Regions from separate parts of the Agrobacterium vaccinii genome, predicted to be linked through region 3. Evidence: predicted binding sites of a transcription regulator. Region 3 holds the regulator's gene; each other region holds the start of a gene.
What was found. The regulator PhoB, encoded in region 3, activates phosphate uptake and scavenging genes when phosphate is short. The targets are predictions, from matches to a motif close to TGTCATNNANCTGTCAT.

Region 1: a site for PhoB is predicted at 1,977-1,993, ahead of HRR99_RS07965 (LTA synthase family protein). Genes of this name have one in related genera too.
Region 2: a site for PhoB is predicted at 2,363-2,379, ahead of HRR99_RS10085 (BtaA family protein). Genes of this name have one in related genera too.
Region 4: a site for PhoB is predicted at 2,266-2,282, ahead of phnF (phosphonate metabolism transcriptional regulator PhnF). Genes of this name have one in related genera too.

The regions. Positions count from the first base shown of each region.
Region 1 covers NZ_CP054150.1:1,578,378-1,582,574, forward strand. The annotation lists gene HRR99_RS07955 (hypothetical protein) at 1-143, opposite strand, end outside; gene HRR99_RS07960 (NAD+ synthase) at 143-1,822, opposite strand; gene HRR99_RS07965 (LTA synthase family protein) at 2,086-3,981, shown strand; gene HRR99_RS07970 (DUF1003 domain-containing protein) at 4,095-4,197, shown strand, end outside.
Region 2 covers NZ_CP054150.1:2,016,028-2,020,224, reverse strand. The annotation lists gene HRR99_RS10095 (IS110 family RNA-guided transposase) at 1-163, opposite strand, end outside; gene HRR99_RS10090 (class I SAM-dependent methyltransferase) at 393-1,070, opposite strand; gene HRR99_RS10085 (BtaA family protein) at 1,067-2,317, opposite strand; gene HRR99_RS10080 (transglycosylase SLT domain-containing protein) at 2,621-3,670, opposite strand; gene HRR99_RS10075 (LysE family translocator) at 3,767-4,197, opposite strand, start outside.
Region 3 covers NZ_CP054150.1:267,518-271,714, reverse strand. The annotation lists gene HRR99_RS01370 (GcrA family cell cycle regulator) at 1-12, shown strand, start outside; gene HRR99_RS01365 (DUF6481 family protein) at 426-815, opposite strand; gene HRR99_RS01360 (hypothetical protein) at 852-1,073, opposite strand; gene HRR99_RS01355 (cold-shock protein) at 1,322-1,531, opposite strand; gene phoB (phosphate regulon transcriptional regulator PhoB) at 2,045-2,728, opposite strand; gene phoU (phosphate signaling complex protein PhoU) at 2,840-3,556, opposite strand; gene pstB (phosphate ABC transporter ATP-binding protein PstB) at 3,642-4,197, opposite strand, start outside.
Region 4 covers NZ_CP054151.1:732,622-736,818, reverse strand. The annotation lists gene HRR99_RS18460 (ABC transporter substrate-binding protein) at 1-181, opposite strand, end outside; gene HRR99_RS18455 (AraC family transcriptional regulator) at 280-1,161, opposite strand; gene phnF (phosphonate metabolism transcriptional regulator PhnF) at 1,531-2,256, opposite strand; gene phnG (phosphonate C-P lyase system protein PhnG) at 2,364-2,816, shown strand; gene phnH (phosphonate C-P lyase system protein PhnH) at 2,816-3,412, shown strand; gene HRR99_RS18435 (carbon-phosphorus lyase complex subunit) at 3,416-4,197, shown strand, end outside.

The DNA.
Region 1 (4,197 bases), 1.3 Mb from region 3:
AAAGCAACTGCCGGAAGATAAAATACGACATTGTATAATATGCGAGCCGAGGCAGAGACCTTATCCGATTGTAGCGACATGAGCTCGATATAGCGTCGCTCCTCGTCCGTAAACTCAATGTCTATCGAGCGATTACTCTCCATCATCGATCCCTGAATCGGTTGGTGATCGGGTAGCGCCGGTCACGACCAAAATTCTTCTTGGTGATCTTCACGCCCGGTGCGGATTGGCGGCGTTTGTATTCGGCCAGATAGAGCAGATGCTCGATGCGATGAACGGTTGCGATGTCGTGGCCACGCGCGACGATATCTTCCACCGACATTTCCTGCTCCACCAGGCATTCCAGAATATCGTCCAACACCGGATAGGGCGGTAGCGAATCTTGATCGGTCTGGTTGGGACGTAGCTCAGCCGATGGCGCCTTGGAGATGATGTTGGCGGGAATGACCTCGCCGGAAGGGCCAAGCGCCGTTGGTGGCACGTGATTGTTCCTCCAGGCGGAGATGGCGTAGACCTGCATCTTGTAGAGGTCCTTGATGGGGTTAAAGCCGCCATTCATGTCGCCGTACAGCGTGGCGTAACCCACCGACATCTCGGACTTGTTGCCCGTCGTCACGACCATGGAGCCGAACTTGTTGGAGACAGCCATAAGAATGGTGCCGCGCGCGCGGCTCTGAAGGTTCTCTTCGGTAATACCCTCTTCTGTGCCTTCGAACAGTTCTGCCAGCGAAGACAGGAAGCCATCGACCGGATCGGCAATCGGCACGATATCATAGCGGCATCCAAGTGCCTTTGCGCAATCCGCCGCATCCTTGAACGAATCCTCTGATGTATAGCGATAGGGCAGCATGATGCAGCGCACCCTCTCCTCACCCAGCGCATCCACCGCGATCGCCGCACATATGGCCGAATCGATACCGCCGGAGAGGCCCAGCACGACGCTTTTGAAGCCGTTTTTGTTCACATAATCACGGAAGCCCAGCATGCAGGCGCGGTAATCAGCCTCCTCGCCTTCCGGTATCTGCGAGAACGGTCCTTCGCTGCAATGCCAGCCTTTTTCGGTCCGCTTCCAGTCCGTGACCGAAAGCGTCGATTCGAACTGGCTCATCTGGAAGGCTAGCGTCTTGTCCGCATTGAAGGCAAAGCTTGCGCCATCGAACACCAGTTCGTCCTGACCGCCGACCTGGTTGACGAAGACGAGCGGCAGGCCACTTTCGATGACTTGTCGCAAGGCCACCTGATGGCGCACGTCCACTTTGCCGCGATAATATGGCGAGCCGTTCGGCACTAGCAGAATTTCCGCACCGCTTTCGGCCAGCGTTTCGCAAACGCCGAGATCGTTCCAGATTTCCTCGCAGATCGGAATGCCGATGCGAACGCCCCGGAAATTGAAGGGACCGGAAATGGAGCCTTCGGAGAAAACACGTTTCTCGTCGAACTCGCCATAGTTGGGCAGATCGACCTTGTCGCGCAGTGCCAGTATTTTGCCGCCATCCAGCAGCGCCACGGAATTGTGCCGCCCCGTCTCACCTTGACGCGGGAAACCGATGATCACGCCCGGCCCGCCATCCGCCGTTTCTGCAGCCAGTTCTTCCACCGCCTTCAGGCAAGACTTCAGGAAGGATGGCTTTAGGACCAAGTCTTCCGGTGGGTAGCCGGAGATGAAAAGCTCCGACAAGAGCAGCAGATCCGCACCTTGCGATGCGGCGTCCGCACGGGCTTCGCGGGCCTTGGCAAGGTTGCCAGAGACATCGCCGACTGTGGGATTGAACTGCCCGACGGCAATTCGCAAAACATTGGGATTGGTGTGTATTTGGCTCATAACACTTGTCTACCGTGGTCATGCCCGCTGTGCAACGCAGGCAATTAAAGTCACCGAAAAAACGACCATAGCATCATCATGATGCATTTCACGCAAAGGTTATGCTGGACGATTGTGGATTTTGCAGAGTTCATGTCGCATTCAGTCCGCTTATGTGACAGTTACATGACACCTTCATGACGCCCGATTCACCGTGTGCGTCACAGACTACCGGAGTTAGAATATTGAGGAATTTGGCGCCCAAAACAACGGTCGCCGAAAGGATGAAACTCGTCCTTTCGCACCCGTTGGCACGCAACCCAACCAGCATCGCGGGCGACCTTCAGCCGCTGGTCAATCTGACGTTAGCCTCATTGTTGCTGATCGTCTGCGTAGAGTGGATCGCGCGCGGATCGCTACACGATGTCGGCACGTTCCTCACCTCGCCCGTGCGGCCTGGCATCACCACCGTGGTCGCGATTCTCCTGTCGCTGTTGGCGTTGGATGCCGTTTTCGGCAGGCAATATCAGTCGCTGCTCATCGCTGGCCCGGTGCTGCTCGTTACGGCCTTCGTCTCGCATCAGAAACAGCTTTTTCTTTCCGACCCACTCTATCCATCCGACCTGCTGTTCGGGCGTCAAATCTTGCAGTTGATGCCTGCCATGCTGAAGGCCCAGCCGCTGACGGCAGTAGCGCTCGCGGTCGGCTTGATCGTGGCAGGTGCAGGTGCCATCCATCTATGGCGGTTCGTGCGCCAACACACACCGGCGCTTTCGGCGAGAGCACGACTGGTTCGCTTGGCGCTCGCAGTCCCGCTGCTGACCGGCCTTGCGTCGCTGATGGAATATTCTGACAACTCCTGGGTCCGCGACCGTTTGAACATTATTCCCATGATGTGGGACCAGAAGGAAAATTATCGGCACAACGGCTTTCTGATGGCCTTCGCGTTCAACATTCCCATGGCCAATGTTTCAGCCCCGGCAGGCTATGGCGAAAACACAATTGCAGACATCGCCTCAGATGGTTCGGCTTTTGCCGTCAACCACAGTCAGTGGCCGGATGTCATCATGATCATGAGCGAGTCGCTCTGGGACCCGACGCGGCTCCCCAACGTCTCGCTGTCCCGCGATCCGATGCCAAACATTCGCAGCCGGCAATCAGGCCACATCTTCTCTCCCGAATTTGGCGGCATGACTGCCAATGTCGAGTTCGAAGCACTGACCGGCTTTTCAAACGCGTTCCTGCCCTATGGCAGCATTCCCTATCAGCAATATGTGCGCCAGCCCGTTCCCTCGCTGGCAACGTTCTTCCGTGCCGAAGGCTATTCCGCCATGGCCATGCATCCGTTTCAGGACTGGTTCTGGAACCGCCGCGAGGTCTACAAGTCCTTTGGTTTTGAGGAATTCCGCTCAGAAGAAACACTTCCGGCGATGGAAAAGCGTGGCATGTTTGCCTCCGACGAGGCGCTGACATCCGAAATCATGCAGACGGTGGATGCAGCGGAAAAGCCGCTGTTCCTCTTCACCGTCACCTTGCAGGGCCATGGCCCCTACGAGCCCAACCGATACGGGCAAAACACCGTGTCCGTGGGTGGACCGCTCTCGGATGGTGCCGCAGAAGCGCTGTCGACTTACGCGCAGGGCGTTTCAGAAGCTGACGACAATTTTGCGCGGCTGATTGATTGGGCCAAGAACCGTGAGCGCGAGACCGTCATCGTTCTCTTCGGAGACCATCTGCCGCCGCTGGGGCAGGTCTATGTCGAAAGCGGCCACATGCCAGGCATGGTCGCGACACGCCGGGCGCCGCTCGACACCATGAGAAAAGAACATGAAACACCGCTTGTGGTCTGGTCCTCCAAAACCGGATTGCATAACAGGATCGGCACGATCAGCCCTGCGTTGCTGCCCTACCACGTCCTGAAAACTGCGGGTTTCGCCGACCCATTCTACACCGGCGTTCTTGGCAAGGTGCAGGCATCCTACTCTGTCATAGACCGGCATATGCTGGTGGAAAAAGACGGCTCTGCCGTGCCGGACTGGTCAACGGGCACAGGCGCGGTCCCTTCCGCCATCAACGAATATCGGCAGCTGCAATTCGATATGATGTTCGGAAAACAATTTAGCAAGGATCGGTTCTTCCCCGGTTTTGCGTGGATCAATCCGGCTCAGCCATCCAGCTGACGGCGGTGATGCCGATACCGAATTCATTTGAATTCGGTATTGGCCCCGGTTACTCGTCAAGACTATCGGACCGTCGTCCCGGGCGGTTTTGAGCATTGGCTGGAGATCGAAGAATGCCTGCTATCCCCGATTATATCGCCTCTCATTTCAAACGATCGTCCAAAGAGATCGGAGATGTGGAACGGCACATTCTCGACATCGCCCATCAGCGGCAAC
Region 2 (4,197 bases), 1.4 Mb from region 3:
CCGTCGCCTCCACGGCCACGAGATCAACCTTTTCCGCCTTGAGGCGAAGCACCAGCTCTTCGATGCCGTCATGGTCGTTTCCGACGAAAAAGCTTGTACCTGAGGGTGAAACCGCAACGTCGAGGCGATCCTTGGAGACATCTATACCAACGATAATATCCATCTTATCCCATCCTTGCCTAAGCGGGCTTTGCTCGCGCAAGCGGCCCTGGCGACTGTTCGGGTTCGATGGAACGGCGGATGCACGACCGGGCTCTGCCACGGGCTTGGTGTCCCTAAGGGGCTTCGGTCTCACATCCGCCACCGCACTGGACAGTACACACCCAAATGACGGTGAAGGGAAGTTACAAGGGGGGTGAGCCACACCCACTGCCGTGGGCTATGTTTCGACTTCAACCCTTCTGCAGCGTCAGCACAGCGCGCCATGCGTAACCACGCATGATTGGCTGGAACTCCAGTGTGGCATTGTGGGTGCCTGCGATGGCTTCCAGCACGTAGCGCATGTTGTTGCGTGGCGTGACGTGAAATTTCGTGAGCCAGGCCTGAAGCAGGCTGCGGAACCAGCGGGGCAGGTCTTCCTGCTGGCCAAAATCCACGATGTGCAGCGAACCGCCGGGGGCAAGTGCCAGCACGGCGCGTTCGATTGCCTTTTCCCAATCCGGTATCATCGACACGGCGTAGGAAATCATCACACGGTCAAAGCCGTTGGTGCGGCTGAATTCGCTGGGCTTGAAGGTGGTGGCGTCGGAAACGCGCAGGATGGGGCGTTCGCGATGGCCGCCGAAATTCTCGCTGGCGGTCGTCAGCATCTCGGCGGAAATATCGAGGCCGTAGAGCTTTGCAGTGGGAAATAGCCGGGAGGCGCGCAGGAGGTTGCGGCCCGTGCCGCAGCCGATTTCCAGCAGACTGCCGCCCTGGGGAACGTCCAGCCTGTCGATGGTGGTATCGCGGCCCAGAAGGTAGTATTTGCGGGTTATATCGTAGATGTGCCGCTGGTGGCGGTACATGCGGTCCATCAGGTTGGCGTGTTTGACATCGCCGAGGCTGATATTATCGCCGATGCTCTTCATGCCTGGGCCCTCTGGTAAATGTGGAAGCCGCCGTAAATGGCGGAACGGTCCCGCGCGTTCAGCTCCTGCGAACGCTCCGCGAGATAGGTCCACTGCGCGGCGACATCCGGCGAGAGGCGTCCCTCGATGACGCTTTTTTCCGCCGCAGTACGGAAAATGACGCGGGCGTCAGGTGCCGCCGTGCGGCTGATCTGCGACCACAGCTCGTTGATCTGCGTATCGGTCATCCAGTCCTGCGCATCGAGCAGCACGTAGCGATCAACCGATGAGGCAGGCTTTGTGGCCAGCAGTTCGGTGAAGGTCGCGTGGTGGACATGCACACGGGCCGCGTTTTCGCGAATTGCCGCATAGTAATCCTGACGCAGATAATCCGGCAGGGCGCCCTCCTGTGACTGAGGATAGCGGCGCGCGAAGGCCTGCCAGGCGAAGTAGTTATCCTTCAGCGGGAAGTCGCACGCCAGTTTTTCGAGGCGCTGGCGCAGCACCGGCGCAATCGTGTTGCCGTCGGAAAGGCTTGCAAGCTCATCATACTGGCGCGGTGGAATGCCCAGGCCGAACAGCGAGCTTTTACGCTTCGTCAGCCAGCGAATCATCGGCTTGTCGAAGAGAGGTGCGACCTTGCTGTCGAAGAACTGCCGCTGCTCGTCGATGGAGCGAGCATTCGCCATGTCCTGAAGCTTGACGCCGTGCAGGCGCGCCAGAACGTGGCCCGCGCCGATGAAGCGGCCAAGCAGGCCGGTGCGGTAGATATTGCGGTCGAATACGGAGATGCGACGACGGCCCGTCAGGGTGCGTCTGGACCAATAGGCGCGGGTCTGGGCATCCAGATGCGGGGCGATGAAGCGATCATAGCCATCGCTGTTGGAGCGCACATTCGCCACGCCAAACTGGCGTACAACGTCACCATGTGCAGGCAGATGGCGGAAGGCGGCGAGTTTGAGCTTGTTCAGCGCGATGTGGTGCGGATTGAGATCGACGACATCGATGCGTGCGGGATGGCGCGACAGATAGGCCAGCACGTTGCAGCCGCCTGACCCGATGGTAACGATGCTGTGGCCTTCGCGCAGTTCCATGGCCTGCATGTCGACATCCGGGTCCTCCCAGATTTGCGGATAGACAAGACCGGAAAACAGCACGCCGAACAGGCGCTCCGACAGGCCGCTGGTGGACAGGGCCTTGTGCTGGAGGAGGGCGGCTTTGAGTTTTACGTTTTTGCTGAAACCGGTCTTCGGCGCGACACTCGTCATGGGATTCGACCTCTCATTCGGTTGAGAGGCGTTTAGCGATGAGACGCAACAGTTTGATGACGGGGTGTGGATGCTGCATTAAACGTTGGCGGGCTTGGCTTACCCCCCTCTGGCCTGCCGGCCATCTCCCCCTCAGGTGGGGAGATCGGCTGGGCGCGCGCACCTAATCCCATCCGCAACGTTCAAGATGGGCGAGAGCTTGCTACGATTCGATCTCCCCACCTGAGGGGGAGATGCCCGGCAGGGCAGAGGGGGGGAGCCCCATGTGCCGACATTCAATGATTGGAAAAGATCGAGCCGCCGTTACTTCCGTAACACGTGCAGCATGCCCTTGCGCTTGGCGTCGTAATAATAGCCGCGGGCGTAGAGCCTGACGGCATTGTCGCGGTCATTATCGGCAACCATCCATGCGCCGCGCAGGTATTTCACGGCATATTTGAGGTTGGTTTCTGCGTCGAAAAGGCCGGAGGCGGGGCCGTCGAAGCCCATGGAGCGGGCTGTGGCGTGTTTGATTTGCATGAGGCCGAAGTGGCCGCCGTTGACGGCGCGGGGATTGTAGCGGCTTTCGCGCATGACCACGCGGTGCACGAGATCTTCCGGCACGTCATACATGGTGGCGTATTTGCTGATGAGGCCGCTGAGCTTCTGGCGACCCATCATCGTGGGGGCGTCCGGTGCGGTGGTCAGGCCTTCACGGGTGCTGATGGCGGCGAGCGCTGCATTTTGCGGGGCCGAGGCATAGGCGAGCATAGCGCCCTGCGGCTTCGGAACCGGGATGACGCTCTGCTGCTTCATCATCTCTTCTGTCAGTGGAACGGCAGCAGCCGAAGGTGTTCCCGGCGCGCCAGGGGCCGGTGGGAAGCTGCCCTTCATGGCAACGACCTGGGGCAGGGCGGCAGTGTTGGCCTGATGCATGACCGCAGTCGTTGCAGGTGTAGGTGCAGCTGGCGCTGTGAGTGCGACCTGCTGGGCCTCAACCGTCGTCTGGGCCTGTGGCTGAATTTGTGCGTCTATGGCGGCGGCTGCTGCGATTTCCGCTGCTGGCGGAAGCGCCACGCGGCCACCCTTGACGGCGGCGGTGGTGGGCAGTGTTTCAGTTGCTGTGTTGGACGCAACTTCGACGGGGGCGGTCGTGCCTGCTGAGGCGGCCTGGGCGTCGGTCGTTACGCTTGCGGGTGTCTGGGGCGCTGAGGCGATTTTCGGCTGTAGCGCATCGCTCTTGGATGCCACTTCGACGCTGGTGCATCCTGCCAGTGTCAGCGCGATGCCCACCGTGGACGACAGAAGTAGCGCCGATTTTCGACGAAAATTGCCTGAAATTTTCATGCTGCCGCCTTTGAGTGCGCCTGTCACTTGATACCCCCGTTTCAAACGAAGCAGGCAGTCCCTATCCGGCGATCATTAACCTATCGTAAGGATTCCGGCAAGCCGGGACGTGACAGTGAATTTTCAGGCAGCGATACGGCGGTATCCGGCGGTGACGGCACGGCCTGCGATGAAGTGCGTACGGCGGGGATTTTTCAGCTTTTTGGCGACCGACATGCGCCGCACGGAGCGGATGGTGAAGCGAGCAAAGCAGGCCTGGGCGAGGATGCAGACGAAGGCCATGAGCAGGACGACGGCCTGCATTTGTGTCACCATTTCCACCACATCGCGGGTGCCGTTAACGAATTGCACGAGGAAGGCTACGAAGAAGCCGAAATAGCGCAGACGCAGCGATGCCTGGACGAAGCAATCAGTGAAGATGGTGCCGAACGTCTTGCCGCGCAGATTGTCGTTGTCGGCATTGGCTTCGCGGGCGGCGGGCGTTGCAATCGTCCACAGGCTGAACAGCATCAGCCAGCCGGTGCCAGCCCACTGCGCGATATAAAGAACAGGAG
Region 3 (4,197 bases):
CGCCGCGCCTGATTGCTTCCAGACATTGACGACGAAAAGCGGGTCAAAGGGCCCGCTTTTTTCGTTTTAGATCATACATTCGCTGGCCGATAGACCATCACGGTTGATGTCCGTCTTACGGTTTTAATGTCGGGAAGGCGCCGCCTCGCTCGTCGGCGACAGCGTCGCGAAAACTCAGCATTGTGATCGTCCGAGGGATGCTCGGACGTTGCAAACGGTGGGAACTGCGGGATTGGGGGCGAAAATTGCAACGGCTTTCGCAGCCGTGATCACTTTGATCAAGATCGAAGCGGCGCATCCCTGCTGGACGCGCAGCACTTCAAAGCATCGGTCTGAAAACCGAAATCGATTTTCAGACTGCACAATGTCGATGTAAACTCACAGCGCCCTTGGTACGTCCCGAAGGACCCGTGGCGCTATCAGTATCAGCCTTGGCGGGCCTTGCGGTTGGCGTAGCGAAGGTCACGCGCGGCCTTACGGGCTGCTTCGTCTTCGATCACGCGGGCAACGCGGCTTTTCTCGGCGAGCTTACGCTCTTCGGCTTCAGCATTGGCTGCGGCTTCGATTTCAGCTTCGCGTTGAAGCTTTTCAGCTTCGGCCTGCTTCTTCTCTTCCAGCTTCAGCTGCTCGCGCTCTGCACGGCGTGCCTCACGGGCTTCTGCTGCGGCAATACGTTCGGCCTGCTTGGCTTCGCGCAAAGGTTCGGCAGCTTCCTTGGCGGCACGATAGGCCTGAAGAAGGGCTGCCTTCGCGTCGGCAGCGGCGCTGCGACGGTCAGAAAGATCGTTGTTCTTCACGTTTTTAGTATTTTTCAAATCTCTACTCCAGTGAAAGTGTCAGCCTGATCGGGCTCAGGATTTCTTGACACGCTTTGAAGGGGTGGGTTTAGGCGTGGTGCTGTCCTGCAATTCCTTGGCAAGACGCGCTTCACGCAGCCGAAGCGTCTTTTCATCACGAGCTTGAGCGATCGAGTTGAGTTCGTCAACCGCATGGCCCTTGGCGAAAAACTGGGATTGCGCCGCACCGAAAGCGATCTCCGCCTGCTGGCGAGACTTGCTATACGTTTCTGTCATGGAATTCCCTTTCTGTCACATCGACCTAAACGGGATGTGAAGTGGTTGGCTCAGAGCGCCTCGCGTCCATTCAAGCATATCATTATCGCAAAACTGCTGCACATTTCGTGCGACACGCTTATGGACGCCTAAAGGGACTGGCCGACATGCGGCACAAAAAAAGGCCAGGCAACGTTGCCTGACCTCGGTTGGTCTCATACTTTCAACAGTGCCAGTACATCCGTGGTCAAAGGAAAGTAGATTCCGTATTAAGCAGCCTGAAGATTGCAGGCAGACATCTTGCCGGACTTGTTGTCCCGCTCAAGATCGTAGCTCAGCTTCTGGCCTTCTACGATTTCGCGCATGCCTGCACGCTCTACAGCAGAGATGTGCACGAATGCATCAGCGCCGCCGTTGTCTGGCTGAATGAAGCCGAAGCCCTTGGTGGAGTTAAACCATTTTACTGTGCCTGTGGTCATAATGAACCCTTTCAAAGCATAAGTTACAGATCACAGGACAGGTGCCCTGTGTGCGAATATAGCGATTTTTTTGAAAGGAAGTGTTAGTTCAAAGCGCGGTGCTAATCGCGCGGTAACCAAAGCTCAGCAAGCAAAAGATCGATGACGTATTGATAGAGGTTTATGGCGAGCTAGTCAAACTTAATTTTCAAAATTCCTGTTCTTGGCGTCAGCGACAGTCATTTGAAATTCGACTTGGAATCCTATTCACTGTTCATTCAAATCGACGATCAATATCTCCGATATAACTGATTTCGCTGAACAAATACCAGACCGCCCTCGCCTCTTGCACGCCGGACAATCACCCTCCATAAGCGTCATTCGGAGCCGTCAAAGAGGTAGAAAATATATGGCCGGGGATATGCATCAGGCTTTGGTTTGGCTTGGCTTTCTGCAATTTCATAGAGAACGCCGTCCATTTCGGCGCAGCTGATGACGCCTCAATTGGCGTCATCGCAGAGCGTATTGAAGCTCTCAGGCTTCCATGGAGTAGCCAGCGCCGCGTACGGTGCGGATGACATCCTGCATGTTGGAGAAGTTGAGCGCCTTGCGCAGACGGCCTACGTGGACGTCCACGGTGCGTTCATCCACGTAGATATCGTGGCCCCAGACACCGTCGAGAAGCTGTGAGCGCGAGAAGACTCGACCCGGCGATACCATTAGGAACTCCAGCAGGCGGAATTCGGTCGGCCCCAGACGCACTTCGCGCGTCTTGCGATGGACGCGATGGGTTTCGCGGTCCAGCTCGATATCGCCGCATTTCAACAGCGATGACAGAACTTCCGGGCGGGCGCGGCGCAACATGGCCTTGACTCGTGCCATCAGTTCCGGTGTCGAGAACGGCTTGACTACGTAATCGTCGGCGCCGGTTGCCAGGCCGCGTACGCGCTCGCTCTCTTCGCCACGGGCCGTCAGCATGATGATCGGCAGTCGCTCCGTTTCCGGGCGCATGCGCAGGCGGCGGCACAGCTCGATGCCGGAAACGCCTGGAAGCATCCAATCGAGGATCAGAAGATCCGGGGTTCGCTCCTGCAGACGGATTTCCGCCTCGTCGCCACGCGGAATGGTGTCCACGTCGTAACCTTCAGATTCCAGATTGTATCGAAGAAGAACGCTGAGGGCTTCCTCGTCTTCGACAACTGCGATTTTCGGCACCATAGCTCAGGACTCCGCCCATCTTGGGAGAACGCCATGCGCCCGCAAGGACGCATTGGCATGTGGGTTTACGCATCCGGCCCGACCGAACGGATCGGGCCGATGCGACGAGGCTTACTCGGTGATCGCACCGAGCGTGTTGGAACTGTCGTCCTTGGGACGCTCGCCTTCCGGCTGGCTGCCGGTTGCCATATAGTAGATGGTCTCGGCGATATTGGTGGCGTGGTCACCCACGCGCTCTATGTTCTTGGCGCAGAACAGAAGGTGCGTGCAGGTCGTGATGTTGCGCGGATCTTCCATCATGTAGGTCAAAAGTTCGCGGAACAGCGACGTGTACATGGCGTCGATTTCCTCGTCACGCTCACGGATGGCCTGCGCCTTTTCCGCGGAACGGGTGGAGTAGACGTCGAGCACTTCCTTGAGCTGCACCAGAGCCAGTTCGGAGAGATGCTCCAGACCGCGCGCCAACTTGCGCGGAACACCCGTACCGGCAACCGCGATGACACGTTTGGCGGTGTTCTTGCCCAGATCGCCCACGCGCTCCAGATCGGCTGCGATGCGCAGCGAACCGATGATCTCGCGAAGGTCCGCCGCCATGGGCTGACGCTTTGCAATGGTAACGATAGCCTTATCGCCAATCTCGCGCTCGGCGTGATCGAGGATCGTATCGTCCGAGATGACCTTCTGGGCTAGAGCCGCGTCGGAGTTGACCAGCGCGCGCACCGCATCGGCACACATCTGCTCTGCCAGACCGCCCATTTCGGCGATACGGCGGGTCAGGAACTTCAGCTCTTCATCGTAGGCGGACATGATATGCGAATGTGTCGGCATGTTCGAACTCTCCAGTTTCGATGCGCTTTTTCGCAAGCCCGGTAGGGCTCCAGCGTTTGGCGCGAATGATTAAACCTACGGCCAATCAGCCGAAGCGACCCATGATGTAGTCCTGCGTGCGCTGGTCATCCGGGTTGGTGAACATCTTGTCCGTATCGTTCTCTTCCACCAGGTGACCCAGATGGAACATGGCCGTGCGTTGCGAAACACGGGCAGCCTGCTGCATGGAGTGGGTGACGATGACGATGGTGTAATTGGCGCGCAGTTCGTGGATCAGCTCCTCGACCTTAGCAGTTGCGATCGGGTCCAGCGCCGAGCAGGGCTCGTCCATGAGAATGACTTCGGGCGAAACGGCAATGGCGCGGGCGATGCACAGACGCTGCTGCTGACCGCCGGACAGGCCGGTGCCGGATTCGTGCAGACGATCCTTGGCTTCGTTCCACAGACCGGCCTTCTGAAGGCTGGACTCGACGATCTGGTCCATATCCGCCTTGTTGCGGGCAAGACCATGGATGCGCGGGCCGTAGGCGATGTTTTCGTAGATCGTCTTGGGGAACGGGTTGGGCTTCTGGAACACCATGCCGACACGGGCACGCAGTTCAACCACGTCGATGGTCTGATCGTAGATGTCTTCTTCGTCG
Region 4 (4,197 bases), on a different replicon from region 3:
CGGTCACGATCACTTCTGCACCGATGGAGGCTGCGGCTTCTTTCAAAGCTTCCTGCATGGACACGAAGTACGGGTTGTTCAATTCTTGAAAGGTCATGCCGATCTTGAGCTTTTCCTGCGCAAGTGCTGGCGTGACGAACAGAGCGAGTGCGGCGGTGGCCGAAAGAAGCATCTTTTTCATCTAGGTTCCTCCCTTATGGATGAATGCAGGCAATACCTGCTCGTTTCCGGACAGCATCTCGCCGCCCGAATGGGGTTGATTTCGTCTGGTAGGCTCGATCAGTCCGCCATCATGAACGCTTTCTGCGCCGTGAATTTCGAGCGGAACTGGGATGGGGACATTCCCTTTAGTTTGAGGAAATGCCGGTTGAAATTGGATAGGTTGGAAAAGCCGACGTCGTAGCAGATCTCTGCGACATTGACCTCCAGATCGGCCAGCAGCATCTTGCAGGCCAGATCGATGCGCAGCTGGTTGCGGTAACGAACAAGCGTCGTGCCGGTGTGTCTTTTGAAGGCACGCGAAAATGCGCTCGGGCTCTGGCCCACCATTGCCGCCAGTTCACCCTCTTCGACCTGATCCGTCAGGTTTTCACGCAGATGCGACAAAGCGCGATTGATGCCGCTATCTTCGGTGCCGGTCAGGTCGAGCTGGAAGCTGAGGCTGGCAAGCACCTCGTAATCGGCATCCACGAGAAGGGCGAGAATGTCCCAGAACAGTGCCAGTCTCTTTAGACCCTGCGCTTCGAGTAGTTTTTCGATGAGCGGTCTTACTGCCATGCTTGTCGCATCATCAAAGAGCAGCCCACGACGGCTGCGGTCCAGCAGGGGACGCACGGCATCCATTTCCGGCATGGACGCGCTGGCATCCTCAATGAAGGCTTCGGGAAATTGGATGACGAGCGAGCGGGCCGGGACGATCTCACCGACCTCGATATCGCTGATCCAGTTCTGCGGGAGGTTCGGTCCCGTCATAATCAGCTGACCGGGGCTGAAGGTGCCGACGAAGTCGCCAAGGTAAAATGTGCCAGAGGTCGCAACGACGAGATGAATTTCATATTCGGGGTGATAATGCCAGCGGACCGTACGGAACGGGTAGCCATGCGTCCACGCTGCGAACGATTCGCCCTTGCGGATATGGACCAGTTCCAGATCGGGTTGCATGAATATCCTCTCCCTAACGCGACAGCCCGTTAAGGTTGGCAATTGGCTCCTCCCAACTACCTTCGCGTCGGAGGAAGCATCGGGACTTCAGCAGTTGCATTCCACATCACGGCGGAGAAATTGCTGATACTTTTTTGACCATACCACTGATGGAAAGGTGTCAGTGCCACTTTGTTTCATCAATATGCTGACGCTGGAGGCACAAGATTTATCCTGCAATGCAGCAAAATCGGACAATTTCTGCTGCATTGCATGGAGGTTGGCTGTGGCTGACACAAAAGTGCTGAGCCATATCAGGCGTTCAGTATTATACTTTTCCGGCGCTCAGGTGCGGTTTTGGTATCGGTCACATTGTGTTGATTGCGATCGTCAAGGAGTATTAGAAAACACCAGCTCCATGCGATCTGCGAGAAAACGGGTCACGATGCTCTGGATTGGATTGAGTTCCACATCGGTGTCGATTGCCTTGCTGACCAGAACGATGCTGTCAGGCGCGCAATTCAGCAGTTCCGTATCGCGAGACGACACCCGTTCCGCCGTCAACCGCGTCTCCTTGCGGCGATAATCTTCCAAGCCTTCGCGTTGCAATGCCTTGGTGATGGACCCGGTGTCGGCATAGGCCGTGATGATGCCGGGAAAGCGGGTGGCGGAAAACAGCGAGACGGAGCGTGAGACGGGGACGCCATCCGCCACCGCCAGATGTTCCAGCCGGTGCAGGGGCGAGCCGGTTGCGCAGGACAGGAGCTTAGCCTGCGACGTGTCGGCGGCCACGATTTCCGCATGAATAAGACGGCCAGATGGTTCGAGAGACTGGCGGGCAATGTTTTCGGAAAACCTTGCCCGCGCGCCGATGGGGTACACAATCCGTGTCTGAACCGCATTGACGAAAGTGCCGCGACCACGCTCCGCGCGCAGCAAACCATCAGCGGAGAGCACTGAGATCGCGCGTCTTACCGTGTGTCTGTTGACTCCGAATTCCACTGCCAACTCGGTTTCTGGGGGCAAGCGATCAGTGATCGTGCCCTCCGCGATAGCGCTTCGGATACCATCTGCCACTCGCCGCCACAGGGAAATCCCGTCCTCATGTGCATTCATTTTTTGCCCTGTCGTCCCATTGTCATTCTAGCGTCACTTATTTCGGTGTATAAGTCAGATAAGAATGGTTGTCTATACAATTAGACAAATAACGAAGCGAAGACGATATGACGACTTACACATTCGACAGGAAGCAGGCGCTGGACATTCTGAGTGGCGCTCCAGCAGAGTTTCTGACGCAGCATTACACCACGATCAGTCAGAGCGCGGCCCCCGCCACACCCGTTCGCGGCCCAGAGATCGGCACCGTCATGGTGCGGGGCAGGGTGGGTGGTGGCGGTGGCGCCTTCAATCTCGGCGAAGCCAGCGTTACCCGCGCCACGGTGAAACTGGACACGGGCGAGGTTGGGCACTCCGTCGTTCTGGGGCGCGACAAGCAAAAGGCCAGCATGGTCGCGCATCTCGATGCCCTGCGCCAACAGCCCGACTGGGCCGCCCGGATCGATGCCGACATCGTCGGTCCCGCACTCGTCCTGAAGGAGGCTGAAAGGCGCCGTCTTGCCGAGGAAACGGAAGCGACGAAGGTCGACTTCTTTACCGTTGCGAGAGGAGAAGATTGATGAGCGCAGTCAATTTCGACGGTGGCTTTGCCGATCCGGTCTTTGCATCGCAGGATGTTTTCCATTCCATTATGCACGCTTTCTCGACGCCCGGCACCGTGGCGGATCTGGGTCGGCGGGCATGCGGCCCGGCTCCGCTGTGCGCCGCCGCCTCTTCCATCCTTCTGACGCTGTGCGATTACGACACGCCGGTGTGGTTCGAAGCTGCCGAAGGCATGCGACCGGCTGCGACATGGCTGACCTTTCACAGCGGCGCGCCGATCTGCGAAAAGCCGGAGACGGCCACTTTCCTCGTGCTTTCCGAAACGACCGAGACCTCGCAATGGCAAGCCTTCGCACGTGGCACATCGGAATATCCCGATCGTTCTGCCACGCTCATCCTGTCGGTTGCATCACTCACCGGTGGTGCGCCGCTTGAGCTGACCGGACCGGGTATCGAGACAACCTGCACTGTGTGCCCCACAGGTCTGCCGGACGGATTTGCCGCTGCAATGCAGGCCAATACCGCGACCTATCCGCTCGGCTTCGATGTCATTCTCGTCTGTGCCAGCGAGGCGATTGCCTTGCCGCGCACGACCCGTATCAGGGAGATGTAAGCCATGTATGTTGCGGTAAAAGGTGGCGAAGCGGCTATCGACAAGGCACACAAGCTGTTGGCAGACCGGCGGCGTGGAGATCGCGATGTTCCTGCGCTGACACTGGACCAGATTGCCGGTCAATTGTCGCTCGCTGTCGACAGGGTCATGGCGGAAGGGTCGCTTTACGATCCGCAACTGGCGGCGATGTGCGTGCGCCAGTCTCGCGGCGACCTCATCGAAGCGATATTCCTGCTGCGCGCCTACAGAACGACATTGCCGCGTTTTGGATGTTCGAGACCGGTTGCCACCGACGTGATGCAGGTGGAACGGCGTGTTTCGGCCACCTATAAGGATATTCCCGGCGGCCAGTTGCTGGGTCCGACATTCGATTATACCCACAGGCTAATCGACCCCGACATGGCCGGTGATGTGCCCGTGGAGCAACCCGTCCGACGCCCGATCAATGGCGGAAGTGTCTTCCCGAGAGTGACCGACATTCTGGATGACGAGGGCCTGATCGAGCCTGACCGTCCCTCGGACAAGGAACCCGGAGATCTGACGCGAGACCCGACGGCGTTTCCTGTCGAGCGGGATCGCAGATTGCAAGCGCTGGCGCGTGGCGACGAGGGATTTCTACTGTCGCTGGCCTATTCCACCCAGCGTGGTTATGGCCGAACCCATCCCTTCGTCGGCGAAGTCCGCATCGGCATGGTGGAACTGGAAATCGATATCCCGGAGCTTGGCTTTGCCGTCTCGGTCGGCTCCATCAGGGTTACCGAATGCCAGATGGTGTCGCAGTTCAA